Regions from separate parts of the Microbacterium esteraromaticum genome, predicted to be linked through region 3. Evidence: predicted binding sites of a transcription regulator. Region 3 holds the regulator's gene; each other region holds the start of a gene.
The links. The regulator HrcA, encoded in region 3, represses chaperone genes, less so after heat shock. The targets are predictions, from matches to a motif close to TTNGCACTCGNNNNNNNCGAGTGCNAA.

Region 1 (9,808 bases), 520 kb from region 3:
CCGGAGCGGCCGGAGCCTTCTCGGGCTTGTCAGCGACGACGACCTCGGTGGTGAGGAACAGACCGGCGATCGAGGCCGCGTTCTGCAGCGCCGAGCGGGTGACCTTCGCCGGGTCGATGATTCCCTGTGCGAACATGTCGCCGTACTCGCCGGTGGCCGCGTTCAGGCCCTGGCCCGCGGGGAGCTCCGAGACCTTGTGCGACACGACACCGGGCTCGAGGCCGGCGTTGATGGCGATCTGCTTCAGCGGTGCCTCGGTGGCGACGCGCACGATGTTCGCGCCCGTTGCCTCGTCACCGGTGAGCTGCAGGTTGTCGAGAACCTTGGCCGACTGCAGCAGCGCGACGCCACCGCCGGGGACGATGCCCTCTTCAACCGCAGCCTTGGCGTTGCGGACGGCGTCCTCGATGCGGTGCTTGCGCTCCTTGAGCTCGACCTCGGTGGCCGCGCCCGCCTTGATGACGGCGACGCCACCGGCGAGCTTGGCGAGACGCTCCTGCAGCTTCTCGCGGTCGTAGTCGCTGTCGGTGTTCTCGATCTCGCGACGGATCTGGGTCACGCGACCCTCGATCACGGATGCCTCACCGGCACCCTCGACGATCGTGGTCTCGTCCTTGGTGACGATGACCTTGCGCGCGCGGCCGAGCAGGTCGAGCGTGGTGTTCTCGAGCTTGAGGCCGACCTCTTCGGTGATGACCTGACCACCGGTGAGGATCGCGATGTCCTGCAGCTGCGCCTTGCGACGGTCGCCGAAGCCGGGAGCCTTGACGGCGACCGACTTGAAGATGCCGCGGATCTTGTTCAGCACGAGCGTCGCGAGAGCCTCGCCCTCGACGTCCTCGGCGATGATGACGAGCTCCTTGCCGTCCTGGATCACCTTGTCGACGACCGGCAGCAGGTCCTTGATGTTGCCGATCTTCTGGTTGGCGATGAGGATGTAGGGGTCCTCGAAGACCGCTTCCTGACGCTCGGGGTCCGTGACGAAGTAGGGGTTCAGGTAGCCCTTGTCGAAGCGCATGCCCTCGGTGAGCTCGAGCTCGGTGCCGAAGGTCTGCGACTCCTCGACGGTGACCACGCCCTCCTTGCCGACCTTGTCGATCGCCTCGGCGATCAGCGCGCCGATCTCGTTGTCTGCGGCGGAGATCGACGCGGTGGCGGCGATCTGCTCCTTCGACTCGATCTCCTTGGCGCTGCTCAGCAGGTCTTCGGTGATGGCCGCGACGGCCTTCTCGATGCCGCGCTTGAGCGAGATGGGGTCCGCGCCGGCTGCGACGTTGCGCAGGCCCTCGCGCACCAGTGCCTGGGCGAGAACGGTTGCGGTGGTGGTTCCGTCACCGGCGACGTCGTCGGTCTTCTTGGCGACCTCCTTGACGAGCTCCGCACCGATCTTCTCGTACGGGTCGTCGAGCTCGATCTCCTTGGCGATCGACACACCGTCGTTCGTGATCGTGGGGGCGCCCCACTTCTTCTCGAGCACGACGTTGCGACCACGCGGGCCGAGGGTCACCTTGACGGCGTCGGCCAGGGTGTTCAGGCCGCGCTCGAGGCCGCGGCGGGCCTCCTCATCGAAAGCGATGATCTTTGCCATGAGTCTTTCGTCCCTCCCGGACGTAGGCGATGGGTGTTAGCACTCAGAGTACGCGAGTGCTAACACCCAGTTTGGCACTCGACCCATGAGAGTGCAAGCCGCGTGGCGCCGGTGCGTCCGGCACGGATCATTCGGCGGGAGAGTCTTCGGATTCGTTGGTCGACGGGGCCCCGCCGCTCACGCGGTCCGTTCCCAACACGACCGTCAGCTGTGGGTGTTCACTGTCGTTGAAGTCCGCGTAGAAGTCGCTCTGCTGCACGGCAGCACCGCCGATCACCTCGGCCACGCCGAGCGCGGCCGCCTCGTCGGTGTCGTCGACGTAGAACACCGTCGTGGTCTCGAACTCTTCGCTGGCCCTGTCGCTGCCGAACACGTCGCCCTGCGCCCAGCCCTGCGCCTGCAGCGTCTCCTCGGCCTCGGCGACGAGCCCCTCTTGCGAGGTCGCGTTGAGGATCAGCACACGGTACGACGTGTCGATCTCGGCCGCTGTCCCTTCCTCGCTCTGCGACGCGGAAGGCGAGGAATCCCCCGACCCGAACGAGATGCGATCCATCATGACGAGGGCTGCGAAGATACCGGCGACGATGAGCACGAGAGCGACGGCCGCTGACCAGAGCAGCACGACCAGCGCATTCATACCGGGCTGCTCGGCGCGGTGGGCGCCGACGCGCCCCGAGCCGCGGGGGATGTCGTCGAAACGATCGTGGGGCTGCTGTGACACCCCTTGATGCTAGCGGGCGGTTCCCGTGAATCCCCAGCGAGCGCCGGGCTCGACGTCGGTGTCAGCCGACGAAGCCCCGCATCCGAGACGAGCGCTGCGCGCTGCGGGCGTCCCGTAGCCGACGGAGCCGCCGCACCAGCAGCGGGTCGAACTGCAGCGCCTGCTCGGTCTCGATGAGCCGGCCGAGCAGTTGGTAGTAGCGTGCGGGGCTCATACCCAACTGCGTACGGATCGTCTCCTCTTTCATGCCGCCGTGCCGCGGCCAGGCCGCTTCCAGCGTCAGGATCGCGCGGTCGCGATCAGAGAGGTCTCCGAGCATGGTTTCAGGCTACGTCGCATCCGTCCCACCATCGGCACGCCACTCCCACCAGCGCCCGAGTGGATCGGCATCGGCACACACCCGCCCATCCAGCGCCACCGCGAACCCGCGGAAGTCCTCCACCCTGATCGGCGGTTCCCAACCGTCGTGCAGACCGGGCTGGTCGATCGTGATCCATCGGGCATCCATCCCGCGGATGCGATCGATCAGCGTCTCCCGCTCGGCGCGGGGAAGGTAGACCAGCATGCCCGGGGTGCTGATGACCAGCGTCGCGTCGGGCGGCGCGGCGGATGCCAGTTGCTCGAGCCGCTCGATCGCGTCGCCAGCCACGAGCAGCGGCGGGTCGGCTGCGACGATGTCGATGGCCGCGGCAATACGGGCGGCGCGCTCGTGCTCCCCCGGCCAGATCAGGGCATCCATCCACGCCCGGTCCTCGGGGTCGCGCACGTCGATCGGGGCGAGGTCGATGCCCGCGCGCCAGACGATCCGTGGCATCCGCAGCGGCGGGAGCGGACCGCGCACGACGCTGGTCAGTACGACCGATGACGGCCCGCCGTCGGGGTCGAGGCGCATGCGTTGCGCGCCGTCGCCATCCACGTACCGGTAGGAGTACCGATCGGGGTAGAGGCACAGCCCGGCCGCAGCCCCCAGTTCGAGCAGGGCGATGGGGCCCTCGATCGCGCTGAGCGCGGGCAGCAGCGCGGCCAGACGCAAGGGCTCGTTCGCCTGCACCGTACGGCGTTCGCATTCGGCGACCACGTCGTCGGCGTGCGCGAGCACGAACTGGCGCCAGGCCACGTAGCCGCCGAGGGGCGCGCCGAGCAGGCGGGTGACGGCGAACACCAGAGGTGGCTGCCGATGCTGCGGATCGATCCGGGTGAGAAGCCGCTGCATCTGCGCATCCGACGCGATCCCTGTTGCCCACTCGGCGTACATCTCGCTGCGGCCCGGGGCCTCGACCTGGGCGAATCGGTCGAAGCGTTCACGCACAGCATCCGTCACCCTTTCATTCTCACCGGGAGAGGGCCGACAATGCGACACGTCGAACACGACCCCGCGCCGCCAGGAACGCGCGAGAATGGAGGCATGTCGTACAGCGTGAACAAGACCGATGCCGAATGGCGGGCCGAGCTCGGCGAGGAGCAGTACGCGGTGCTGCGCAACGCCGCCACGGAACGCCCCTGGACGGGTGAGCTGCTCGATGAGAGTCGCAGCGGCCTGTACACCTGCGGTGCGTGCGATGCGGAGCTGTTCCGCAGCGGCACCAAGTTCGACTCAGGATGCGGGTGGCCGAGCTTCTACGAGTCGGTGCGTCCCGAGGCCGTCGAACTCATCGAGGACCGCACGCTGGGCATGGTGCGCACCGAGGTGCGCTGCGCTGCGTGCGGATCGCACCTCGGGCATGTCTTCCCGGACGGATTCGGCACACCGACCGGCGACAGGTACTGCATGAACTCGGTCGCGCTGTCGTTCACGCCCGACGCATGAGCGCGCGCGAAGCGGCGCTGGCGCGCACCTCCTGGTCGAAGGTCACCGAGGCGGCGCCCACGCGCGATGAGCTGGTGCCGCTGATCGAGGCCGCCGGCCGGGTCGCCGATCACTCGTCGTTGCGCCCGTGGCGGCTCATCGAGCTGCGCGGAGACGATCGTCTGACACTCGGAGCGGCGCTGGCCGAGGCGGCCGGCGACGACAAGCCGTCGACGAAACCGCTGCGCGCGTCGCTCTTGATCGCGATCGTCGCCTCATACCGCAAGACCGACAAGGTGCCTCGGTGGGAGCAAGAGGCCGTCGCCTCGGGCGTCGCACACACCCTCAGCCTGCTTCTCGATGAGGCCGGTTGGGGTGTGATCTGGCGCACGGGTGGGCTCACACGGGCGGAGGCCGTCGCGCGGGCGCACGGACTGCACGAGAACGAGGAGCTGCTGGGCTGGCTCTACGTCGGTGGGAAGCCGGAGGGCAAGAGCGCGGGACGGCGCAAGCCCGTCGACGTCGACACCGTGCTCACGCGGATGCCCGACGCTGGCCACGAAGGAGACGAACAGCCGCCCACCTCGACGGACAAGAAGAAGTCGAAGAAGAAGACGAAGAAGCACAAGAAGAAGTCGAAGAAGGACTGACCGCGTCGCTCAGCGCCGGCGGGGCAGCGCGACCACGACGGATGCCACCGCGACGACCACCATCGCGATGAGCTGCCACAGTGCGGGCGCGCCCGTGACCGGCCAGACGAGGTCGATCACGACCGATGCGACGAGCTGCCCGAGCACGCTGCCGAGTCCGAGCAGCAGCACGCCGGTGTGCGCCACGAGCCAGGCCCCGAGCAGGATGTAGACGAAGCCGAGCAGACCGCCGACGTACAGCCAGGGTTCTGCGGGGAGCGCCGCGGGCATGCCCGTGACGGCGACACTGAGCCCCGCGGCGAGCGCCAGCACGACGGTTCCCGCGGTGAAGCTCATCAGCGTGGCCGTGATCGGCGACGCGGTCGCACGCGCGAGCCTCCCGTTCGCCCCCGACTGCCAGGCAATGCCGGCCCCCGCGGCGAACGGCAGCAGCAGGAGCCACAGCGGGGCGCTGGCCAGTACATCGCCGCCCAGCGAAATGGCGACGGCGGCGAGCGCGAGCACTCCCCCCAGGACTCGCCCCGGCGTGACGGCGACGACACCGGAGGGCCCGAAGCCGATGCGGTCGAGCACCAGACCGTGAATGGTCTGCCCGGCCACGACGCCGACGGTGAACAGTGACACGCCAAGCACACCGGCGACAAGGCCCTGCGTCGAGACCGTGAGGGCGCCGCACGTGCCTCCGAGCAGCATCCAGAACGGGATGGTTCGTGAGCGGATGCCCTGCCACAGGCGTCGCACGCCCGCGCGGGCCGATGGGATCAGCGGCACGACGATCAGCAGGGCGGTGAGCCCGACCGCGAACGACACCAACCCGGCGACGATGCCATCGTCGAGCCGCACGCCGAGCACCCCGTTGATGCGCGCCTGCACAGCGGTCATGACGCCGATCGCCACGGCCCCGCCGAGGGCGATCCAGGCGGGCATGCGTCGGGTCTCGGTCATCCTGGCAACCTTATCCGAGCCGGACGACCGGGATGTCGGATGCCCGGTCTACGCTGAGGCCATGTGCGCGAGCTACGGGCTGGATCCGAGATTCGACGACAGCGAGTACCGGGCTGCGGTCGACGCGGCGGTGCTCGACGGGCTGCGTTCGTGGGCAGCGGGCAATGCAGATGAGGTGCTGCGCCCCACCGGCAAGAACCTGCGCAATCTGAACCCGATCCTCACCGGTCCCGACACGATGGAGCTGGCCTGGTGGGGATACCTGGTGAACGGCGCTCCGGCGAGCTTCGCGTCGATCAACACCCGCTCAGAGCGCCTCGCGGGTACCCGCGGTGCCCTCCCTGCGCGCGCGATCGTCCCTGTCTCGTACTGGCGTGAGATGGCCAAACCGTCACGCGTCTGGCAGCACTTCGCCACGGCAGAAGGGGATCTTCTGGGTCTGGCCGCGGTGACCCGCCCCGGCCGCACGGCCGACGGCGCCGACTACACCTGCTACAGCATCATCACCCAACCCGCCGCGGCGCACCTGCAGCATGTCCACGATCGCATGCCGCTCCTGATCGCCCCGGGCTTCGCCGAGGAGTGGCTGTTGACGCCGCACCCCGGCGGCGAGATCGTCGAGGCCGCGGTCGCCGCTGCGATACCTGTCAGCGAGCGGATCGAGATCACTCCCAACTCTTGCCTGTGATAACAAGCTGCTGCCACACTGGCCCCACCCCCGTCAATGACGACATAGGAGCAAGTGATGCAGGATCGACGCCCCCCGTTCTCTCTCACCCGACGCCAATTGCTGGCAGCCGCGCCGCTGGCGGCAGCACTCCCCCTGCTGGCCACCCAGCCGGCCATCGCCGCCGGGTCATTCCCCGAACCCGGCCCCTTCCCTCCCCGCGACGCGCTGATGACCTATGACGACGTCGTCCAGGCCCTCAGCAGCATCCAGAAGACATCGAAGGGTGCCGTGCAGGTGCACACGCTCTCCGGGCTCGGCATCTCGCCCGGGCTCAGCGAGGCCGGGCGCGAACTCTACGTCGCGACGGTCGGTACCGGACCGACTTCCGTGTGGTTGCAGGGACGCATCCACGGCAACGAACCGTACGGCCCCGACACGCTGCTCGCTATCCTCAAGGCAGCGGGTTCCAGCGGCTCCCCGCTGTGGAAGGCCGTGCGAGAGAACCTCACGCTGCATGTGATCCCGATGTACAACCCCGACGGTTCGGAGCTGTACATTCGGCACACGGTGCTGCAGGACGGCAGCGAGCGGCGTATCGACCTCAACCGGGACTGGTCGCCGGCCGGCTTCGCCGCCAAGGAATCGCTCGCCTGGTACACGTACTGGACTCAGGTCAAGCCCGACGTCGGCCTCGACATCCACCACCAGGGACTCAAGTACGACGACTCCGACGAACCGATCACGATGTCGCTCGGGATCTCGCTGGCGCCCAGCGGCCCCACGCTTCCCGGCATCCTCGGAGGAGAGTACGACATCTCGACGCGCCGACTGCAGGGGCATGTGTACGACGCGCTGCAGCAGTACGGCTACATCAACATCGACCGCTACAGTGTCGGATCATACGAGATCGACATCAAGGGCGGTGTCGCTTCGGCCGTGATGCTGGGTCTGGACTACAACGGTCTCAACCCCACGGGCCACAGCCACCCGATGGTGTTCTTCGAGACCTACGGCGGTTCCATCGGACAGAAGAGCCGAGGCAAGGCGATCAAGCAGAACGTCCAGGGCGTCGAGGCGCTGCTCGCGGGACTGGCGGACGGCAGCATCTGGAACACCGACCCGATGATCTGGCACAACATCCCGCACGTCGATTACACCGGGTACTTCACCGATTCCGGCGCGGTAGGCGGCTGGCCGACGCAACCGCCGGTGGTCTGACCCCCGCGGACTCGACTGCGAGCTCAACGGAACACCGAACAGAGCCCCGGAAACACCGAGAGTCCGCACGAACCGGCAGTGCCGGTTCGTGCGGACTCTTTTTCGTGGAGCCGACTACGGGACTCGAACCCGTAACCCCCGTATTACAAGTACGGTGCGCTACCAATTGCGCCAAGTCGGCGGACAGGTGACCGTGACAAGCATAGCCACCACGGGGCGAGTAGCCGCATCCGGCGTCAGGACTTGGGAGTGGTGGTCGGCACCGGCGTGGGTGTCGGGGTGGGCTGAGTCGCCCCGAAGTACTCGTCGCTGGCCGTGGTCAGCACGAACTGCGAGAACTCGGCCGGATCCCCCATCGCACCCACGTACGCCTTGCCCTCGACGACGACGAGCGCCTCGTTGGTGAGCTTGAGATCCTTCGAGCCGGGAAGCGGGCCTTCCAATGCACGCGTGGTCGCACCCTTCGCCCACTTCACGAAGTCCTGTTGCTCAATGCACTCGCGCACCTGCTTGGGGTTCTGCACGCCGACGGCGACGGCCAGGTCGGCCAGCTGCACATCAGTGCGCCCGTCGGTGTCGATCTCAGGCTGGTCGGTGAGCAGCTCGTGGTTGTAGTCGTAGAACTGTTCCTGCGAGTAGGTGGCGACACATGCGGCCGCCGAGGCAGCGCGCAACGAGTACTTGGTGCCGTTCGAGCTCGCCGTCAGCATCGCCACCGGGTGGTACGTGACAGTCACCGCGCCCTGCTCGATCCAGGTGGCGAGCTGCCGCGCGTTCGCGCCCTCGAACTCGGATGCTGCCGCGGAGAGGTAGTCCACATACACGTGGATCTCTGTCGGGCCGGTGGCGGTCTCGGTCGGGTCCGGTGTCGGCGTGGCCGTGGTCCCTGCCTCGGAGGCAGTCGCCTCCGGTGTCGGCGTGGCACCGTCGCCCGGGGCCGGGGTGACATCACTGACCGTCACGCCGTCAGCATCCATTCCGAGCGGACTCAGCTCTGGCTTCGAGATCGAAGAGCCGACGGTGTACGCGACAGCGGTGCCGATCGAGCCCACCGCGACGATCGCGACGACTCCGATGATGATTCGTCGCATCACACGGGCTCGGGATTGCTGAGCTCGCACCTGCTGTGCTTTGTTCCGCACCGCGTCGCGCGAGTTGCGAGTGGTGGGGACGTTCGGCGTTTCGTCGCTCGACATCGTTCCTCTTGAAGATCGGGTGGGACGGGTGATCCCGCGGCCGCGAAGAAATGCGGCGTCGGGTTCGATGTTAACCAGGCAGCCTGAGAAATACCCAGATGCGCCACCGCATGCCATACTGATCTCGACCCGATGACGGGTCACGGCGGGCAGGTGCCCACCGCTTCCATCACGACGGATCGTCCGGCACGTACCTGCCGGTGAAGGAGAAACGCAATGGCAACTGTGACCTTTGACAACGCCACCCGCCTCTACCCGGGCGGCACGCGCCCCGCGGTCGACAAGCTGAACATCGAGATCGCCGATGGCGAGTTCCTCGTTCTCGTCGGCCCCTCCGGTTGCGGAAAGTCCACGTCGCTGCGCATGCTCGCCGGCCTCGAAGAGGTCAACGGCGGCCGCATCCTGATCGGCGACCGTGACGTCACCGATGTGCCGCCGAAGGACCGCGACATCGCGATGGTCTTCCAGAACTACGCGCTGTACCCGCACATGACGGTCGCCGAGAACATGGGCTTCGCGCTCAAGATCGCCGGCGTCGGCAAGGAAGAGCGTGCTGCTCGCGTGCTCGAAGCGGCCAAGCTGCTCGACCTCGAGGAGTACCTCAACCGCAAGCCGAAGGCACTCTCGGGTGGTCAGCGTCAGCGTGTCGCCATGGGCCGCGCCATCGTCCGCCAGCCGCAGGTGTTCCTCATGGACGAGCCGCTGTCGAACCTCGACGCGAAGCTGCGTGTGCAGACCCGTACCCAGATCGCATCGCTGCAGCGCCGCCTGGGCGTCACCACCGTCTACGTGACGCACGACCAGACCGAGGCGCTCACGATGGGTGACCGCATCGCCGTGCTGAAGGACGGCCTCCTGCAGCAGGTCGGCACGCCGCGCGACCTGTACGAGACCCCGAGCAACGTCTTCGTCGCCGGCTTCATCGGCTCGCCCGCCATGAACCTCTTCGAGGTCCCCCTCACCGAGGGCGGGGTGCAGTTCGGCACCAAGTCGGTCGCCGCCGAGACAGCAGCCGTCACCAAGGCGCACGGTTC
Region 2 (9,808 bases), 1.1 Mb from region 3:
ACTCGTCGGCCTTCGCCTTCGCGTTCTCGAGCTCGGCGATCATGCGCGGGGTGTCTTCGGGGTTCACCAGGGCGTTCAGTTCAGCCTTCAGCGACATCTCCAACTGGTCGACGACCGAAGCGAGTTCATGCACAGCGCTGCGCTCATGGATCACCTCAGCACGGCCCAGAACCTCTCGCCGCAGATGTGTGACGAGGGCGGGAAAGCCGGACTCCTCGTTGAGCGTGCGGTCCTGCAACTCGGCGGCCAGCAGGCGCAGGTCGCTGGAGACCGAGAAGATCGGCACGTCGTCGTGGCCGGTCAGGTGCTCGCGGTCTATTCGTTCGATGCGCCGCCACTCGGGGTACAGGTCGGTCTTGGCGAGCACGGCGGCCACGTTCGGCGAGATCCGCATGGCGTGTTGCAGGAACTGCACCTCGGGTTCGGTGTACTCCTGCGAGGCGTCCGAGACCAGCAATACGGCATGCGCGGACGAGAGCGCAGCGAGCGTGGCCAACGAGTTCGACGACTCCAGCCCGCCGACCCCCGGCGAGTCGACGAGCGTCAGTCCACCGCGCAGGATCTCGCGCGGCAGCAGTACCTCTGCCGCGAGCACTCCGCGTTCATTGTCGGGATTGCCGCGCTCCGAGACGTACTCGTCGAGCGATTCGAGCGATATCTGTCGCCGCTGCGGTTCATTCTGGTCGTCGCTGCGTTCGAGCACCCATGCCGAGGGCTGATCGGCGTACCCGACCGTGGTCGGCACGCTGGTCGCCACGTCGTCGTCAACGGGGCAGGCCGGGGCATTGACGAGTGCGTTGATGAGCTTGCTCTTGCCCTGTTTGAACTCACCCACGACGATCACGCGCACGGCTGGGTCTGCCAATCGTGCGCGTGTGTTCGCGAGCCGAGTGGCGAGGTCGTCGCGTCCCGCCGACGCGGCGAGATCGCCGACCTCATGGATGACGTCGACGATCTTGTTGTCTGTGAATGTGCGCTGCTCCGGCACGTGTCCCCCTCTTGCGCCCATCAGCCGAGCGGATCGGCGTCGGGTGCGTCACCGCCCGGGTCGACGATTCCTACGGCGTCGTCTTCCCAGAGCAGATCGGCATTTCCCCAGACGGATTCGTCGATGCCTGCCAGCTCCTGACTGAACGAGTCGGTGGAGAGCGGGTCGAACAGGGCGCCGTCTCCCCAGACGGGGCCCGGCAGGCCTTCTGCCCCTCGGTCGTCGTGTTCGTAAGACATCGCTCTCGCTCCGGATCGGGTGTTTCAGGAGTGTAGTGGTGTGCCCGGCCGTCCACCAGAGTGGACAGCCGGGCAGGTCGTGCGAGTTGCGCGGCTCAGAGGTCGATGTCGAGCTCGTTGGCGTCGCCGAACGGGCTGCCGATGTTCGAGTTCTCTACCTCTACGTCCAACTCGGCGTTCATCGAGTGATCGTTGAACGAGTCGTTCACCGACCAGTTGTCCGAGAAGTCGTCGTTGAACGAATCGGTGTTCCACGTGTTGCCCATCGAGATGTCGCCCATCGTGACGGTCGTGTCAATGTCGTTGATCTCGACATCGTCACCGGCCGCCACCGAGTTGTCGCCCGACGAGATGACGCTGCTCTGGCCGAAGTACTGTCCGACGTTGCCGCCGGTCGCGTCTCCGCCCATCGCTCCGGTGTGACCGGTCGTGGCGTCTCCGCCGCCACCGCCGAGGCCCAGCGATCCAGCGCCGCCGGCATCACCGGTCGCCCCGCCGTCGCCGCCCGAGCCACCGGTGCCGCTGCCGAGTCCGCCGATGCCGTCACCGCCGTCTCCGCCAGCACCGCCGTTGCCGGTGTCACCACCGGCCGCGCCCGAGAGCGCGGGTCCACCCCATCCGCCATCTGCGTCGCCACCGACGGCGATCGCGGCGCCACCGCTCCCCGACGAGGTCGAGATGTTCTGGTTGACCGACTGGTCGTTGACCGTGGAACGGGCGTCGATGTCGACATCGACGTCAGCACCGCCGCCGCCCATGAACTTCGACCATCCGCCGCCGTCACCACCCGAGAGGCCGATGTTCAGCTCATTGATGCCCGTGTCGTACTGGCGGATGCCGGCGTTGACCGAGTGGTCGTTGAGCGTCTGGTTGCCCGAGTCGTGCACGGAGTTGTCGTTGTAGGAGTCGTTGGTGGATTCGTCGTTGTTGAACGAGTCCCTGACATCGGTGTCATTGTGCGACATCCAGTCCGAGTTGTCGGAGTTGTCGGAGTTGTCGTTGAACGAGTCCCTGACGTCGGTGTCATTGTGCGACATCCAGTCCGAGTTGTCGGAGTTGTCCGAGTGGTCCGAGTTGTCGGTCATCGAGTTGTCGTTCCCCGAGTCGGACACGTCCAGGCCCAGATTCCACTGAGCTCCGAGGACGTTGATGTTGTCATCAGCAGCCATGATTGATTCCCCTTCATCGTGAGTGCCGGTTGGCGCTTGATAAGAGTGTGCGGCGTCTGCGTCGATGCGGCATCGGGGGCCATCCCGAGCATTGTCGGAACCGCCCGGGGGTTCGATGGGGGTGTCATGGGGGACGGTAGGGGAAACGCAGAAAGACCCGGATGCCGAAGCATCCGGGTCTTTCTGAGAGCGGGGTTCGTCAGCGGACGACGACCGCCAGCACGTCGCGGGCCGAGAGCACGAGGTACTCGTCAGCGCCGAACTTGACCTCGGTGCCGCCGTACTTGCTGTAGAGCACGCGGTCGCCGACGGCGACGTCCAGCGGAACGCGGTTGCCGTTGTCGTCGATGCGGCCGGGGCCCACTGCCACGACCTGGCCCTCCTGGGGCTTCTCCTTCGCGGTGTCGGGGATGACCAGACCGCTTGCGGTGGTCTGCTCTGCCTCGACCTGCTGGATGACGATGCGGTCCTCGAGCGGCTTGATGGAAACCGACACGGTGTACCTCTTCTTTCGTGACTGAGATCAGAAGACTGTTAGCACTCTCATACCGAGGGTGCTAACTCCAGTGTATGCCGATGGCTGGCACTCATGCAATGCGAGTGCCAACCAAATGACGGTGCGCAATAGGCTTGACCTGTGGAGATGTCTGAGCTGACCGCGTTGCTCACCCGCGAAGGGCTCGACCTGCTCGAGGCGGTCGGGCCGTTGGAGTCATCGGCAGAGGTGGCGAGCGCCGTCTCGCGGCTGCGCGCCGAGGGCCACTCCCCCGACCTGGTCTCGGCCGTGGTCGGGCAAGCACACCTGCGCGTGCGCGCGCGAGCGAAGTTCGGCGAGTTCGCCGGCCGGATGCTGTTCACCCGCGCCGGGCTCGAACAGGCCACCCGCCTGAACGTCGCAACGCTGCACGCCGTGCGCATGCGCCGGGCCGGCATCACGCGCGTGACCGATCTGGGCTGCGGCATCGGCGGTGACAGTCTGGCGTTCGCAGCGGCCGGACTCGACGTCACGGCCGTGGATGCCGACGAGGTCACCGCGGCGATCGCCTCGTACAATCTGGCCCCCTTCGGGGCGACGGTGCGGCAGGGGCTGGCCGAGGACGCCGTGCCCGACGACGGCGCCGTGTGGCTCGACCCCGCCCGCCGTACGGCCGGTCATGCCGAGACGCGGCGCACGGCAGCATCCGATTGGTCGCCGTCCTTGGCGTGGTGCCTCGAGGTCGCCCGCGCCCACCCGACCGGCATCAAGCTCGGGCCGGGACTGGATCGCGATCTCATCCCCGACGATGTCGAGGCGCAGTGGGTCAGCGCCGACGGCAGCGTCGTCGAGCTGGTGCTGTGGAGCGGCGCGCTGGCGCGCGAGGGCATCCGACGTTCCGCGCTCATCGTGCGCGACGGTGAGACGCACGAACTCACCGCCCCCGCGGATGCCGACGACGCACCCCTGCGCGAGCTGGGCGCGTTCGTGCACGAGCCCGACGGCGCGGTGATCCGCGCCCGCCTGATCGGCGAGGCCGGGCGGATGCTGCAGGCCGGCATGCTCGACGAGAAGATCGCGTACCTCACCGGCGATGCCGCGCTGACGAGCCCGTTCGTGCAGTCGTTCCGGGTGCGCGAGACGATGCCCGCCCACGTGAAGGCGATCAACGCGGTGCTGCGCGCGAACGACATCGGGCGTCTGGAGATCAAGAAGCGCGGCATGGACGTCGACCCGGCGGTCTTCCGCAAGAAGCTGTCTCTGAAGGGCTCTCAGGCGGCGACGCTGATCCTCACCCGCACGAGTGCGGGACGCGTGGCGATTCTCGCCGACCGGGTGTGAGCGGCTGATCAGTCGATGATGTCGCCGGTGGTGTCGTCGATCGTCGCCTCGGCTGCATCGCGGATGACCGTCAGCACGGGCCCGCGGGGGTCGGTCATCAGCACGCTGTAGGTCACATGGGGCATGACCAGGCCCAGTGGATCGGTCGCGGTCGGTTGCCCGCAGGCTTCGGCGATCAGCTCGTCCGCTGTCGCGACAAGAATGCAGGCGCGGTCGGACTGGTGCAGCCAGATGGGCGTGTCGCCGTCGTAGCCCATGACCTGGAGCACCTGACCGTCGTAGCCCGCCGCATCGAGGAACTCGGCGATCGGCAGCTCGGTCTCGGAGTACACCGAGCGCCAGTCCCACGTTGCACTCTGGTACTGCATGAGCACGGTCCGTTCACCGCGCACGTCGCGCCCCAGCGACGCCCACAGGTTGAGATGCTCGCCGTCCCTCTTGACCGTAGTCACGGCGTGCAGGCCCAGTCCCGTGTCGGAGCCCTCCGCGGTCACCGGCTCGCAGGTGGGAACCGTGCGCTCACCGACGGTGAGCACCAGGCATTCGAGCGTTTCCTCCTGGCGCGTGGCGTACCAGGCGTCGGCACCGAGCTCCGCGCCCAACAGCTGTATCGATCCATCGTCATAGTCGCCGCTGCCCCGTAGCTGCGCCCAGCTCTCGCGCTGAGCGTCGGTCATCGGCACGGAGTCGCCCCGCCCGAACACGAGCCAGCCTCCGCCGAACCCGAGCACCAGCGCGGCCAGGATCGCGAGGGGCGCAAGCCAGCGTCGGCGCGTTGCACCGGACGCCACGTCTTCGGACGCCGGGTCGTCGGACGCCACAGACTCGGATGCTGCAGACTCGCCGAAAAGAGTGTGCTGACCCTGTACAACGGGCTCCGGAGCCGTGTTCTCGGACGCCGGTGCTTGCTCAGCCACCGGTTCTTGCTGGGGCACGGGCTCTTGCTGGGGCACGGGCTCTTGCTCGGGCACGGGTTCCCGGCGGCTCAGCACCTGCAGTTCGTGAGCTTCAGCATCCGTCAATTCACCGCCGGGAGCGTAGGCCCGGCGTTCCAGCTCACGTCGTCGTGCGCTGTACGGCATTGCTCACCCCATCATCTCGAACTGCATCGTGGCCCAGATCAGCCACCCTGCGCTGAACAGCGTCGCGCAGCACCCCAGCACGAGCGCCCAGACCGCCACGCCACGGGTCTCGACCGGGCTGCGCAGCGACATGATCGACGCGATCACGGCAACGATCGCCACCGGAATCCCCCAGCCGACGAACATCGACGTCGCCAGCGCGACGATCGCGGCGAACAGCGCCCAGGGCGCCAACCGTCCGTCATCGGCGGGTTCCGGAGTCCATTCACGCGGCGTGAACTCGTCGGCCTCGGGCGCCGTGAATCGGGTCGCATCGGTGGGTACCGGCCCGGTCGGCAATTCCCCGTACCCCTTCGACGCACCGGGCAACGAGGCCGCTCCCTCGGGCCTGACGACCTCGGGTGTCGGCCCCTCGATGCGCGGCTCGGTCATGCCGGACTCACCTGAATCTCGGTCACCGGCAGAGTCGAGTCGGCGCCGAACGCCAGAGTCGACGGGCTGCGACCGCTGGAGATCAGCTCGGCTGCCAGCCCCGCGATCATGGCGCCGTTGTCGGTACACAGCGACAGCGGTGGGATGCGCACGGCCACGCCGGCCGCCGCCGCGCGCTCGAGTGCCACATCGCGCAGACGCCGGTTCGCGATCACGCCGCCGCCGAGCAGCAGCCGGGGCACCCCGCGGTCCTCGCACGCGGCGAGCGCCTTGGTGACGAGCACGTCGACGACCGCCTCGCGGAAGCTCGCGGCGACGTCGGCGAGCGGCACGTCGTCGCCGTTCGCCTCGGCTCGCTCCACCCAGCGTGCCACGGCGGTCTTCAGACCCGAGAACGAGAAGTCGTAACGGTGCTTCGCCATGTCGGATGCCTTCGACAGGCCGCGCGGAAAGCGGATCGCCTTGGGGTCGCCGTCGGCAGCGACCCGGTCGATGTGGGGTCCGCCCGGGTAGGGCAGTCCAAGCAGGCGGGCAACCTTGTCGAAGGCCTCGCCCGCGGCGTCATCGACGGTCTCGCCGAGCAGCTCGACGTCGGTGGTGAGGTCGCGCACGTGCAGCAGCGAGGTGTGCCCGCCCGAGACGAGCAGAGCGATCGTCGGATACTCCAGCGGCGCCGACTCGTCGGCGCCGTCGTGCAGGATGTCCGCCGCGATGTGCCCCACCAGGTGATTCACGGCGTACAGCGGCTTGTCGAGCGAGACGGCCAGTCCTTTCGCGGCGCCAACGCCGACCATGAGCGCACCGGCCAGTCCGGGCCCGCTGGTCACGGCCACGGCATCGAGGTCTTCCAGACGCACCTGGGCCTCGGCGAGCGCGCGGTCGATCGACGGTTGCAGTGCCTCCAGGTGGGCGCGCGCAGCGACCTCGGGCACCACCCCGCCATATCGGGCATGCTCGTCCATGCTCGACGCGATCGTGTTCGACAGCAGGCGGCGTCCGCGCACGATACCGATGCCGGTCTCATCACAGCTGGTCTCGATGCCCAGCACCAGGGGCTCAGTGGTCATGCGGTGGCCTCCTGCCCAGCATCCGATGTCTCCCACCGGCGCAGATCGAGCCGCATCACGACGGCGTCCACGTCGTCGGGCTGGTAGTAGCGCGGGCGGCGCCCCAGTTCAGCGAAGCCCTCCGACAGGTACAGGCCCATCGCGACCGGGTTATCGGCCCGCACCTCCAGGAACACCTCTTTCGCGCCGCGCTCGACGGCCTCGTCCAGCAGCGCGCGCAGCAGCATCCGCCCCCGGCCCTGCCCGCGCACCTCGGCATCGAGCGCGATGGTCTGGATGTCGGCATCCGTCCCGCCCGGCAGGGCGCGCAACCCGCCGTAGCCGACGATGCGGCCGCCCTGCTCGTCGACGAGGTAGTGGTTGTGAGCACTGGCGATCTCGGTGCCCATGGTCTGTTCGCTCCACGCGTCGGTGGGAAAGTTGCGGCGCTCCAGCGCCATGACGGCGTCGAGATCAGCGAGCGTGGCGAGGCGCAGAGTCATGTGCCCACCCGCTTCGGTGCGCCCGGCTGCACCACGTCGGGTGAGCGCAGGTAGAGCGGTTCGGCGTCGGCGAGCACGCGGCCCGCAGCGAGCGCGCGGGCGCCGACCGTGGCAAGAGCGGATGCCGACAGCACCTCGGTCACCGGTTCACCGTCGCGCTTTCGCAGATGGGTGGGTTCGACCAGGCGCGGGATGCCATCAGCGTCCACCCCGTCGAAAACGCTCACCGCGATCTCGCGTCGCCGCGCATCGGTGATCACGGTGATCGGACCGGTCGCCCCATCGTCAAGCGCGGCCTGTGCGATGGCGAAGTGGCTGGGCACGGGAATCACCTCGATACCGCGGCCGAGCGCGAAGGCGCGGGCCGCGGCGATGCCGATGCGCAACCCCGTGAAGGGCCCTGGGCCCATGCCGGCGACGACATGCGTGATGCCGGGGCGGGTGACCTCGGCCATCAGGTCGCCGATCACCTCGGCGTGCCCGAGCGGGTCGGTGGTGGCCGACGCGGCGAGCGTGCGCCCGTCAGCATCGATCACGGCGACGGCCGTGCCGAGAGAAGTATCGACGGCGAGGATCACTCCTCCAGATTAGTCGCCCCGCCTGGGGCGTCTCCGTAGAGAGTGCCGCTCAGTCGATCGGGTGGGTGATCGTCACGAAGCGGGGCGCGTCGGCGTCGAGGTCCTCGTCGGCGACGTCGGCCCCGCCGACGGGGCGTTCGATCTCGATGTCCCACCACGTGTCGGCGACGGCGGATGCCATCCCGCGCCCCCACTCGATGACGACGACCGAACGCGCGAAGTCGATGTCGAGGTCGTCGAGCTCGGCGGCGGATGCCAGCCGGTAGGCGTCGACGTGCACCAGCGGCGCGCCCTCGACGAGCGACGGGTGGGTGCGGGCGAGCACGAAAGTGGGGCTCTGCACGGGCCCGCGCACGCCGAGGCCGTCGGCCAGGCCGCGGGTGAAGGTGGTCTTGCCGGCGCCGAGCGGGCCGGTCAGCACGATCAGGTCACCGGCCTGCAGCTGCTCGCCGATGCGGAAACCGAGGTTCTCCATGGCATCCGATGTGGCGATCTCGTGTCGACCGAGAAAGGCGGGGTCGATGCTCATGACGCGCTCCGGCGGGGCACCCGCGCGCCGATGCGGGTGACGATCTCGTAGTTGATGGTGCCGGCGGCTTCGGCCCAGTCGGTGGCGCTCGGCTGCCCCAGGGTCGGGTCACCGAAGACGATCACCTCGTCGCCCACCGACACCGGCTGATCGCCGACATCGACGACGAACTGGTCCATCGCGATGCGGCCCGCAACGGTGTGCGGACGACCACCGATCAGCACGGGTCCGGCGCCCGAGGCTTGGCGCGGAATGCCGTCGGCGTAGCCGAGTGGCACAAGGGCGAGGGTGGTCTCGTTCTCGCAGCGGTAGGCGTAGTCGTACGAGACTCCGGCGCCGGCAGAGACGCGGCGCACCGCGGCGATCGATGCGCGCAGCGTCATGGCAGGACGTAGGCCCAGATCGGACGAGCTTCGGTCGGCGAACGGCGACAGCCCGTACAGACCGATGCCGATGCGCACAGCGTCCAGGCGCGCCTCGGGGATGTCGACGGCACCGGCCGTGGCAGCGAGGTGACGGAACTCGGGGTGGATGCCGACCGACTCGGCCTGCGCGATCACGTCCTGATAGCGGGCAAGCTGAGCGAGATCGTCGTCCCGGCTGGTGCCGGAGAGGTGGCTGAAGATGCCGACGATGCGGATGCGGCCGATCCGCTCCAGCCGCGCGGCTTCGGCGAGCACGCGTTCGAGGTCGTGCGCGGCAATGCCGTTGCGTGAGAGCCCGGTGTCGACCTTGAGGTGCACGGATGCCGGTGGCCGGCCGACCTCGGATGCCGCGACGAGCTGATCCATCGACGACACGCCGATCTCGATGCCGGCCTCGACGGCGTCGTCGAACCGGCGGCCGGGCTCATGCAGCCAGGCCATCAGCGGTGCCGTGATGCCGGCGCGGCGAAGCGTGAAGGACTCGTCGAGGGTGGCCGTGCCCAGGCGAGTGGCACCGCCCGCCAGTGCGGCCGTCGCAACCGCCGGCGCGCCATGACCATACGCATCGGCCTTGACGATGCCGAACACCTCGACACCCGTCAGCGCGCGCAGGTGTCGCACGTTGTCGGCGATGGCGTCGAGGCTGATCGTCGCTTCGCGGAAGGGGTTCATCGGGTTGCTCCCGTCATCGTGCGTGCGGTCAGGTCTTGGGCCTGGTGCTGCGTCTGGTGCCGGGTCTGGCGCCCGCCGGGTGCCGGGCCCCGTTGCCTTCGCCGAGACCCCCATTTGTCGCCCAGACCCCCACCTGCGGGCGCCCACACGTGGGGGTGTCGACGCGAAGTGGGGGTGTCGGCGAGAGGATGCCGGATCATCGGGCATCCGTCCGCTCGGCGATGACGTACGCGGCGGCGAGGCCCGCGTCGTGCGTCATGGTCAGGTGCAGGGCGGTGATGCCGCGTTCGGCGACGACGGCAGCCGTCGATCCGCTGAGCACGAAGTGC
Region 3 (9,808 bases):
ACAGCGCCGGTGAAGATCGCGGGGATCGAGAAGGCGACCTGCGTGGCGACCGGAATGAGCGAGGTGCGCAGCGCGTGCTTGCGGATCGCCTGCTGCTTGGTCAGGCCCTTCGCCCGCGCCGTGCGCACGTAGTCGGCCTTGATGTTGTCGAGCAGCAACGACCGCTGCAAGAAGTGCGTACCCGCGTAGCTGATGACCACCAGCGCGATCGTCGGCAGGATCAGGTGCTGCAACGTGTCGATCAACACGGGGAAGAACCCGGTGACGCCGGGGCTCGACGAACCCGTGACGTAGAACACGCGGGTGCCGGTCCAGTTGTTGAAGTTGATCGCGAGGATCACGATCGCCAGGCCCGCCACGATGATGTTGATGTTCATCGTCACGATCGACACGGCCTGCCACACGCGGTCACCCAGCTTGTACTGGCGCGATGCGGTGTAAACACCGATCCAGATACCGAGCAACGTCGCGATGATCGTCGCCCCGAGCACCAGCTCGGCGCTGATCCACATGCGGTACGCGACCTCTTCGTTGACCGAGCCGCCCGTGGGGCTCACACCCCAGTCCCAGCGGAAGAGGATTCCCGAGAACCAGGTCCACCACCGTTCGATCAGCGGTGTGGACTCGCTGAGATTGCGAGGCCCGAGCAGACCTTCCATCTGCTCTTCGGTCAGGGGAGGCCTTCGGCCTACGTAGTTGCTGCGCGGATCCAGGAACGACCACGCCAGGAAGTAGGTGACGTTGGTCGCGACCACGATCATCAGCAGCCAGCCGAGTGCCCGGCGCACGAGATACTTGATCAAGGTGTTGATTCTTTCTCTTCTACAGCCGTGCCCGGGATCTCCGACGCGCCGCTGAGTCGGGAACACATTCAAGCATCATCCCGCGCTCAGCGCACATCGAGATCACCGACGGCCGTGACGGAGTTCGTCTGCCCGAAACGGGGGGATTTTCGCCCGGGCAACTTCGCGAGACTATCATCGGTCGCGCCGCCGGGCCGACGACTGGGGGAACCGGGCCCCGGAACGTAGACTGATCTGAACCTGCTCTGAAGCATCAAGGACCACATGTCACCCCGCGCTCTCACTCCCTTGTCACCCGCCGCGACCCCGGCCACGCAGATCCGCAACTTCTGCATCATCGCCCACATCGACCACGGCAAGTCGACGCTCGCCGACCGCATGCTCCAGGTCACCGGATCGGTAGCCGATCGTGACATGCGTGCGCAGTACCTCGACCGCATGGACATCGAGCGCGAGCGCGGCATCACGATCAAGAGCCAGGCAGTGCGGATGCCGTGGTCGACCTCCCCATCCGACGGGGAAGGCCTTGAGACCTTCGCGCTGAACATGATCGACACTCCCGGTCACGTCGACTTCACCTATGAGGTGTCGCGTTCGCTTGCCGCATGCGAGGGCGCGATCCTGCTCGTCGATGCCGCACAGGGCATTGAGGCGCAGACGCTCGCGAACCTCTATCTCGCTCTTGAGAACGACCTGCACATCATTCCCGTGCTCAACAAGATCGACTTGCCCGCGGCCGACCCGGACAAGTTCGCCAAAGAGCTCGCCGACCTGATCGGTGGTCGCCCGGAGGACGTGCTGCGCGTCTCGGGCAAGACGGGCGTCGGCGTGGAAGAGCTGCTCGATCGCATCGTGCGCGATATCCCGGCCCCGGTCGGTGACCCGGATGCTCCGGCGCGCGCAATGATCTTCGACTCGGTGTACGACTCCTATCGCGGAGTGGTCACCTACGTGCGCATGGTCGACGGACAGCTCTCGCCGCGCGAGCGCGTGCAGATGATGTCGACCAAGGCGACGCACGAGCTGCTCGAGATCGGTGTGTCCAGCCCAGAGCCGATCCCGTCCAAGGGTTTGGGCGTCGGCGAGGTGGGATACCTCATCACGGGCGTGAAGGACGTTCGCCAGTCGAAGGTCGGTGACACCGTCACGACCGTCCGGGGCCCGGCATCCGACCCTCTCCCCGGCTACACCGACCCGAAGCCGATGGTGTTCTCGGGCATCTATCCCATCGACGGCAGCGACTACGCCGAGCTGCGCGAGGCGCTCGACAAGCTCAAGCTGTCCGACGCGTCGCTGCAGTACGAACCCGAGACCTCGGTGGCGCTCGGGTTCGGCTTCCGCTGTGGCTTCTTGGGACTGCTGCACCTCGAGATCATCACCGAGCGGCTCTCGCGCGAGTTCGGTCTCGACCTGATCACCACCGCACCGAGCGTGATCTACGAGGTCACCACCGACACCGGTGAGACCGTGACGGTCACCAACCCGAGCGAGTACCCCGACGGGCGCGTCGCCTCGGTCTCGGAGCCGATGGTCAAGACCGCGATCCTGCTGCCCAAGGACTACGTCGGCACGGTGATGGAACTGTGCCAGTCGCGCCGTGGCGCCCTGCTGGGTATGGAGTACTTCTCTGAGGAGCGCGTCGAACTGCGCTATCGGATGCCGCTCGGTGAGATCGTGTTCGACTTCTTCGATCAGCTCAAGTCGAAGACACAGGGCTACGCGTCGCTCGACTACGAACCGGACGGCCGTCAGGAGGCCGACCTGGTCAAGGTCGACATTCTGCTGCAGGGCGACAAGGTCGATGCCTTCAGCTCGATCGTGCACCGCGACAAGGCTTACAGCTACGGCACACTGATGGCGGAGCGGCTGCGCAAGCTCATTCCCCGACAGCAGTTCGAAGTGCCCATCCAGGCGGCGATCGGTGCGCGCATCATCGCCAGGGAGACCATCCGTGCAATCCGCAAGGACGTGCTCGCCAAGTGCTACGGCGGTGACATCAGCCGAAAGCGCAAGCTGCTCGAGAAGCAGAAGGAGGGCAAGAAGCGCATGAAGATGGTGGGCCGTGTCGAGGTGCCCCAGGAGGCGTTCATCGCCGCGCTGTCGGGTGACGTCGAGGGCAAGGAAAAGAAGTAGGGGAGCGGGCGATCACCCAGGTTCGCCTGGGTAGTCTGGAAAACATGCGTCGCGGGACATTCCGAGAAGGCACGGTCGACTATGCCGCGGTCGGGGCCACCCATGCCCCAGACCTCATGCAGTATCCGCCGGAGCGCAGCACCCCCGCCGAGGAGTCCTGGCGGATCGGCAGCGGAGAAGAGCGATTCCGTTCGGCGGCCGAGTCGTTGTTGTCATGGACGGCTCAGCGCGCCGCCGGACTGCAGATCTCAGACGTGCGCCCGGCTGCGGGTGGTGCGTACACGGGGATCAGCTTCGACGCCGAGGGTGCGCCGATCGCGCCGAACCGCAACCAGCACGAGCAGCGGTTCGACGCCGAGGGCACACCGTTCGCCGCACCCGGCATGACGTTGAAGCTGCACGGACGCGTCAAGGGTATGCGCGCTGACGCCGAGTTGCGGGTGATCTCCGTCACCGAGGAGCGGCGCCGCGTCGGGTTCGTGCTCGGAACCGTCGGCGGTTCGGTCGTCAGTGGCGAGGAGTCGTTCGACCTGGACTGGCGTGAGGACACCGACGAGGTGTGGTTCACCGTGCGCGCATTCGACGCGCCCACGGCGGCGCTGTACCGCCTTCCCGGAATGGTGCGCCGGCGTCGTCGCGAGTTGTTCGCGCGGTATCTGCGGGCGATCTCGCCCCTGTACGCGACGCCGATCTGATGCCGGGGGCTCTGCCGCTGGGGGATCCCGCACCCGCTGACGGACGCCTGCCCGCCGATCTGGAGATCGACGCGACAGCCCCGTTCTCGGCCTATCTGCACGTGCCCTTCTGCCGAGTGCGCTGCGGCTACTGCGACTTCAACACCTACACCGCGACCGAACTGCGCGGTGCCAGGCAGGACGAGTACGCCGAGACCTTGATGCGCGAGATCGACCTCGCCCGCGACGTCCTGGACGCAGCCGGCGGGATCCGCCCGCTTGACACGGTGTTCTTCGGTGGCGGAACCCCCACCCTGCTGCCGCCTGGCGATCTGGCGCGCATGCTGGAGCACGCTGTGGACGCCTTCGGCATCCGGAACGGCGCCGAGGTGACGGTCGAGGCGAATCCGGACACCGTGTCGCCGGAGGTCGTGCGGACGCTGGTGGATGCCGGCGTGAACCGCCTGTCGATCGGGATGCAGTCCGCGGTGCCGCACGTGCTGGCGGCTCTGGACCGCACGCACCGTCCCGAGAACGTCGAGACGGCGGTGCACGCGGCGCGCGAGGCGGGTCTCGATGTCAGCGTCGACCTCATCTACGGAGCACCGGGGGAGTCTCTCGCCGATTGGGAGGCCTCGCTCGACGCGGCCCTGTCGCTCGAACCCGACCACATCTCGGCGTACGCCCTGATCATCGAGGACGGCACCAAGCTCGCCCGGCAGATCCGCCGCGGCGAGGTGCCCGCGCCCGATGACGACCTGCAGGCCGATATGTACGAGCTCGCCGACAGCCGTCTCGCCGCGGCGGGTTTCGACTGGTACGAGGTCAGCAACTGGGCGCGTGGCTCCGAGCAGGGGAGCGTCTCGTCGCACGCCTCGCGGCACAACCTGGCCTACTGGCGGGGCTCGGACTGGTGGGGTTTCGGGCCCGGAGCGCACAGCCACATCGCCGGACTTCGCTGGTGGAATGTCAAGCACCCGGCGGCGTATGCGCAGCGCCTGCACGCGGGGGAGTCACCTGCGGCGGGACGTGAACGGCCTGATCACGAGGCGCAGACGCTCGAACGCGTGCTGCTGCAGAGCAGGCTCGCCGAGGGGCTGCCGATCTCTGAGATCGCCGAGAGCCACCGCTCCCGGGTCGCCGAGCTGATCTCGGACGGACTGGTCGATGCCGCCGCCGCCGTGCGCGACCGCCGCGTGCGGCTCACGTTGCGCGGGCGGCTGCTGGCGGATGCTGTCGTGCGCGCTCTGACGGAGTGACTCCGCGCTAGGACGAGTGCCGGGCGTGTGCCCTGCTCAGTCGGGGAGCAGGTCCAGGCCGGTGGTGCGTCGCTGCGGAACCGTCGCGCTCTGTGTGTCCAGCACCCGGGTGCTGCGCTCTGCGCCGAAGGGGGCCCATCCGGGGTCGCCGGTCGTGATGAACGCGATCCACGCGTCGCGCATCTCGTCGGCGAGGTGCTGAGGGGCATCCGACCCTGTCATGCGCTGGGCTTCTGCTGAGGCGAGTTGGTCGAATACGAAACCCAGCTCGAGTGCGTGCGCGGCGCGCAGATCGCGCACCGGACTGCGCCAGGTGAACTCGTACACGTAGGTGGGCGCCGGGCGGGATGCGGCCGCGCGGGTCAGCGGCGCCCGCAGCAGCAGGTCGGTGGCGACCTGACCGTAGATCTCGCCGGTGGATGCCCCGGGGAATGCCGCTCGGTAGGCGGCGATCGCGCGGCGGGGGATGCGCAGAGCGAGCCGGGCGAGCAACAGATGCCAGGATGTGAGCCTGCTGAGCTGCTCGGGGGTGAACCACAGGCGGTACTCGTCGGTGTTGCTGCCGATCAACAGGGGAACGTCGGACTCACCCAGCACGTCATGTGGAGACCGCGGCAGGGTCTCGGGGTCGATCGCGAACTGGAAACCCGGGGCTCCGCCGAGCGGTGAGGAACCGGCTGCGTGGGTGCGTCGAGCCTCGAGGAGCTGCTCTGGCGTGACGGCGGCGAACGCCTCGCGCTCCGCGGGGATGCCCAGCAGCTTCGCCAGCTGCGCGGTCACGCGTCCGGCCTTCTTCCGCGGCTGGGCCCGCAACGGACCCGACTGGATGATTGCTCGTGCGATCATCGGCCGCGACGTGTCGAGCGCGAGCAGACCGGCCACGAGGGCCCCGCCCGCCGACTCGCCCATCACGGTGATCTGAGTGGGGTCGCCCCCGAACGCGGCGACCTCTCGACGTACCCATGCCAGGGCGGCGGCCGCATCGAGCAGACCGAGGTTCGCCGGGGCATCGGACAGCACCGAGAACCCCTCAGAGCCGAGGCGATAGTTGACCGAGACGAAGACGATCCCGGCGCGGGCGAACACGGCGCCGTCGTAGAGCGGGATGGCGGCGGTGCCACGTTCGAGCGCACCGCCGTGCAACCACAGCACCACTGGGGCTTGCTCTGCCTGTGCCGGAGCCCAGACGTTTGCGGTGAGCACATCGTCGCCGTCGATGATCACCGACCCGAGCAGCTCGCCGATCGGACCGGCGTAGGGAACCTGCGGCGACGTGGGACCGAACGCGGTGGCCTCGCGTACGTCGTCCCACGGGGCGGGCGGTTGCGGTTCCCGGAACCGGTTCTCGCCAAAGGGCGGTGCGGCGTAGGGGATACCAAGGAATCGGTGCACCCCGTCGGTGACGGAGCCGCGGACAGCGCCGTCCGTGAGGGTGGCGATGGGGGCGTCGCTCATGAGCGTCATCCTAGGGGCAGACCCACCGCCTTCGGCAGGTGCTCGGCTGGGCGGGGTAGGATTGGCACTCGGTAGGTTCGAGTGCCAGTGGGAGGGGCGATGGTCACAGAAAGAGGACTCGAAGTCCTCCGCGCGATCGTGCAGGACTACGTCGAGACCCACGAGCCGGTCGGTAGCAAGTCGATCGTCGAGCGGCACGCCTTCGGTGTGTCCGCGGCGACCATCCGCAACGACATGGCGCTGCTCGAAGACGAAGACTTGATTGTCGCGCCGCACACGTCCTCGGGTCGAGTGCCGACCGATAAGGGGTACCGCGTCTTCGTCAACCACTTGGCGCAGTTGCGTCCCCTCTCGGCGGGACAACGCAGCGCCATCGAGTCCTTCCTCGGCGCTCCCGGTGACCTCGACGACATGATGGCCCGCACGGTGCGTGTGCTCACGCGCCTCACCGGCCAGGTGGCACTCGCGCAGTACCCGTCCTTCGCGCGGGCGAGCATCACGCACGTCGAGTTGGTCGCCCTCGCACCGAACCGGCTTCTGGTGGTGCTCGTCACCGATGCCGGCGGAGTGTCGCAGCGCATCGCGCAGGTACCGATCGATCTCGATGAGAACGATGTGGGGCTCCTGCGGGCGCAGCTGCTCGCCCTCATCGCCGGTCGTGCGGTCAGCGAGGCCACCGAGCGAGTTCGTTCGCTCGGCGAGCCCGCCCCGGCCGAACACGCCCGTCGGCTGCATCCTGCGCTCAGCGCGCTGGCGGCCGTGATCTCGGAAGAACTGGCCGAGTTCCGGCAGGAACGACTGGTGATGGCGGGGGCGGCGACCCTCGCCCGGCGCGAGCAGGACTTCCGCGGTAGCATCCACCCTCTACTCGAGGCGATCGAAGAACAGGTGACCCTGTTGCGGTTGATGAGTGAGATGGTCACCGACGAGCACGGCCTGGCGACCAGCATCGGTACCGAGAACGCGCCCTTCGGGCTCGGCGAGGCATCGATCGTCGCGAGCAACTATGACGCGCCGGGCGGCACCGCGCGCGTCGGCGTGATGGGCCCTACCCGCATGGACTATTCGAGCAATCTCGCGGCGGCGCGGGCGGTCGCCCGCTACCTGTCGCGGTTGCTCGAAGACGACGAGGCCGCCCGTTGACGCGGGTGGTCGTACAGAACACACAGACAGACGCACACGCACGCGCAGAAAGGTGATCGTGGCGGACCACTATGAGGTTCTCGGGGTGTCGAAGGACGCTTCGCAGGATGAGATCAAGAAGGCTTACCGCAAGCTGGCGCGCCAGCTGCATCCGGATGTGAACCCGGGAGATGAGGCCGCCGAGCGGTTCAAGCTCGTCACGCACGCGTACGACGTGCTCAGTGACGAGGACTCCCGGCGACGCTACGACATGGGCGGAGACGCGAACGGCGGCTTCGGAGGGTTCGGCGGTTTCGGCGACATCTTCGAGACGTTCTTCGGTGGTGCCGGCGGTGGACGCGGGGCACGGCCCCGCTCGCGTCGCGAGCGCGGGCAGGACGCCCTGGTGCGGGTCGACCTCGACCTGGGCGACGTCGTCTTCGGAGTGCACCGCGATATCGAGGTCGACACGGCCGTGCTGTGCGAGACCTGCGAGGGTGCGTGCTGCCAGCCGGGGACATCGCCGGTCACGTGTGACGTGTGCGGCGGTACCGGTCATGTTCAGCGTCAGGTGCGCAGCCTGCTCGGCAACGTCGTCACCACTCAGCCGTGCGGCAGCTGCGAGGGCTTCGGCACGACCATTCCCTACCCCTGCGGCTCGTGCGCCGGTCAGGGACGGGTGCGTTCGCGCCGCACGGTCGCGCTCGACATCCCCGCCGGGGTCGAGACCGGCCTGCGCCTGCAGCTGCCCGGATCGGGTGAGGTCGGCCGCGCGGGTGGTCCGAACGGCGACCTGTACGTCGAGATCTCGGTCGCCCCGCACCCGGTCTTCAGCCGGGAAGGCGACGACCTGCTCGCCACGCTTGAGGTCTCGGTGACGGATGCCATCCTCGGCACCACCACGACGATCGACAGTCTCGATGGCACCGTCGACCTCGAAGTGCGCGCCGGGGTGCAGTCCGGTGACGTGCTCACGATCAGCGGGCGCGGCATCACACCCCTGCGCGGAACCCAGCGCGGTGACCTGCGCGTCGGCGTGCAGGTGGTCACCCCGACCCGACTCGACAGCGCGCAGCGACGCCTCATCGAGGAGTTCGCCAAGAAGACGAAGGCGCCGGCTCCCAAGCTCGCACAGTTCCAGCAGGGGCTGTTCTCGAAGCTGCGCGACCGCTTCCGCTCGCACTGATCTCAGAAACGGACCGACATGGCGCTGCACTTCATCGTCCCCTCGTGCTCCGAGGCCGGTGAGGGCGATCTGATCACCCTCACCGGTGCCGAGGCGAAGCACGCCTCGGCCGTGCGCCGCGTGCGGGTGGGAGAGCACATCACCATCGGCGACGGCACGGGCGTCTGGCTGGAGGGCTCCGTCGAGGATGTCTCGGCCGCCGAGGTCACCGTGCGCATCGCGTCGCGCATCACCAGTGAGCGACCCGCGTCGCGGATCATCCTCGCCCAGGCGCTGGCCAAGGGCGACCGTGACGAACTCGCCGTGCAGACGGCATGCGAGCTCGGCGTCGACGAGATCGTGCCGTGGCAGGCGGCGCGCAGCGTCTCGCGTTGGGAAGGGGCGAAGATCGCGAAGGGGCGGGAGCGCTGGGCGACGATCGTGCGCGAGGCCGCCAAGCAGGCGCATCGCGCGTGGGTCCCCGAGGTCGCCGAGCTGAGCAGCACCGCGCAGCTGGTCGCGCGCGCCGCTGAACATCGGATGCTGGTGCTCGACCCCACGGCGGACGTCCCGCTCACCGGCATCCGCGATGACGGTCGCGACATCATGCTCGTGGTCGGGCCGGAGGGTGGCATCAGCCCCGAGGAACTCGCGCGGTTCACGGATGCCGGCGCCGAGCGCGTGCGGCTGGGCGACACGGTGCTGCGCACCTCGACGGCAGGACCGGCGGCGATCGCCGTGCTCTCAGGGGTGCTCGGTCGCTGGTGAGCCGGTGTCCGTCGCCCGAGCAGCCAAACTAGACTGACTGATATGAGTGAACCCTCGATCTTCACGCGCATCCTGAACGGGGAGATCCCCGGCGAGTTCGTCGCCCGCACGGAACGGGTGTTCGCGATCCGCGACATCAACCCGCAGGCGCCATTGCACGTGCTGGTCATTCCGGTGACCGAGCAGTACCGCGACGTCACCGAGCTCGCCGCCGGTGACCCCGGACTGCTCGCAGAGATGGTGGCCCTGGCCAAGCAGATCGCCGCGGAGCACGCGGGCGGCGAGTACCGACTGATCTTCAACAACGGTGCCACGGCCGGACAGACCGTTTTCCACGTCCACGCGCATGTGCTCGGCAACATCGAGGAGGGCAAGCTCGTTGGCTTCTGACGAACCGACACCCCAGTTCCCCGCTCAGCCCGAGTACAC

Region 1: the regulator HrcA is predicted to act here: its motif matches at 1,625-1,651, upstream of groL (chaperonin GroEL).
Region 2: the regulator HrcA is predicted to act here: its motif matches at 2,977-3,003, upstream of groES (co-chaperone GroES).

The regions. Positions count from the first base shown of each region.
Region 1 covers NZ_CP118100.1:2,389,551-2,399,358, forward strand. The annotation lists gene groL (chaperonin GroEL) at 1-1,588, opposite strand, end outside; gene PTQ19_RS11435 (LytR C-terminal domain-containing protein) at 1,716-2,309, opposite strand; gene PTQ19_RS11440 (DUF3263 domain-containing protein) at 2,371-2,628, opposite strand; gene PTQ19_RS11445 (DUF2332 domain-containing protein) at 2,638-3,630, opposite strand; gene msrB (peptide-methionine (R)-S-oxide reductase MsrB) at 3,715-4,116, shown strand; gene PTQ19_RS11455 (nitroreductase family protein) at 4,113-4,745, shown strand; gene PTQ19_RS11460 (DMT family transporter) at 4,755-5,690, opposite strand; gene PTQ19_RS11465 (SOS response-associated peptidase family protein) at 5,752-6,378, shown strand; gene PTQ19_RS11470 (M14 family zinc carboxypeptidase) at 6,436-7,578, shown strand; tRNA gene PTQ19_RS11475 (tRNA-Thr) at 7,684-7,759, opposite strand; gene PTQ19_RS11480 (DsbA family protein) at 7,815-8,669, opposite strand; gene PTQ19_RS11485 (ABC transporter ATP-binding protein) at 8,991-9,808, shown strand, end outside.
Region 2 covers NZ_CP118100.1:762,097-771,904, reverse strand. The annotation lists gene PTQ19_RS03515 (dynamin family protein) at 1-988, opposite strand, end outside; gene PTQ19_RS03510 (hypothetical protein) at 1,009-1,227, opposite strand; gene PTQ19_RS03505 (hypothetical protein) at 1,323-2,396, opposite strand; gene groES (co-chaperone GroES) at 2,596-2,892, opposite strand; gene PTQ19_RS03495 (class I SAM-dependent methyltransferase) at 3,034-4,212, shown strand; gene PTQ19_RS03490 (hypothetical protein) at 4,221-5,294, opposite strand; gene PTQ19_RS03485 (DUF4190 domain-containing protein) at 5,298-5,726, opposite strand; gene tsaD (tRNA (adenosine(37)-N6)-threonylcarbamoyltransferase complex transferase subunit TsaD) at 5,723-6,793, opposite strand; gene rimI (ribosomal protein S18-alanine N-acetyltransferase) at 6,790-7,275, opposite strand; gene tsaB (tRNA (adenosine(37)-N6)-threonylcarbamoyltransferase complex dimerization subunit type 1 TsaB) at 7,272-7,853, opposite strand; gene tsaE (tRNA (adenosine(37)-N6)-threonylcarbamoyltransferase complex ATPase subunit type 1 TsaE) at 7,903-8,382, opposite strand; gene alr (alanine racemase) at 8,379-9,479, opposite strand; gene PTQ19_RS03455 (holo-ACP synthase) at 9,676-9,808, opposite strand, start outside.
Region 3 covers NZ_CP118100.1:1,872,614-1,882,421, reverse strand. The annotation lists gene PTQ19_RS08860 (ABC transporter permease) at 1-803, opposite strand, end outside; gene lepA (translation elongation factor 4) at 1,068-2,936, shown strand; gene PTQ19_RS08850 (DUF1990 family protein) at 2,981-3,631, shown strand; gene hemW (radical SAM family heme chaperone HemW) at 3,631-4,869, shown strand; gene PTQ19_RS08840 (carboxylesterase/lipase family protein) at 4,906-6,324, opposite strand; gene hrcA (heat-inducible transcriptional repressor HrcA) at 6,424-7,467, shown strand; gene dnaJ (molecular chaperone DnaJ) at 7,526-8,632, shown strand; gene PTQ19_RS08825 (16S rRNA (uracil(1498)-N(3))-methyltransferase) at 8,651-9,379, shown strand; gene PTQ19_RS08820 (HIT domain-containing protein) at 9,422-9,769, shown strand.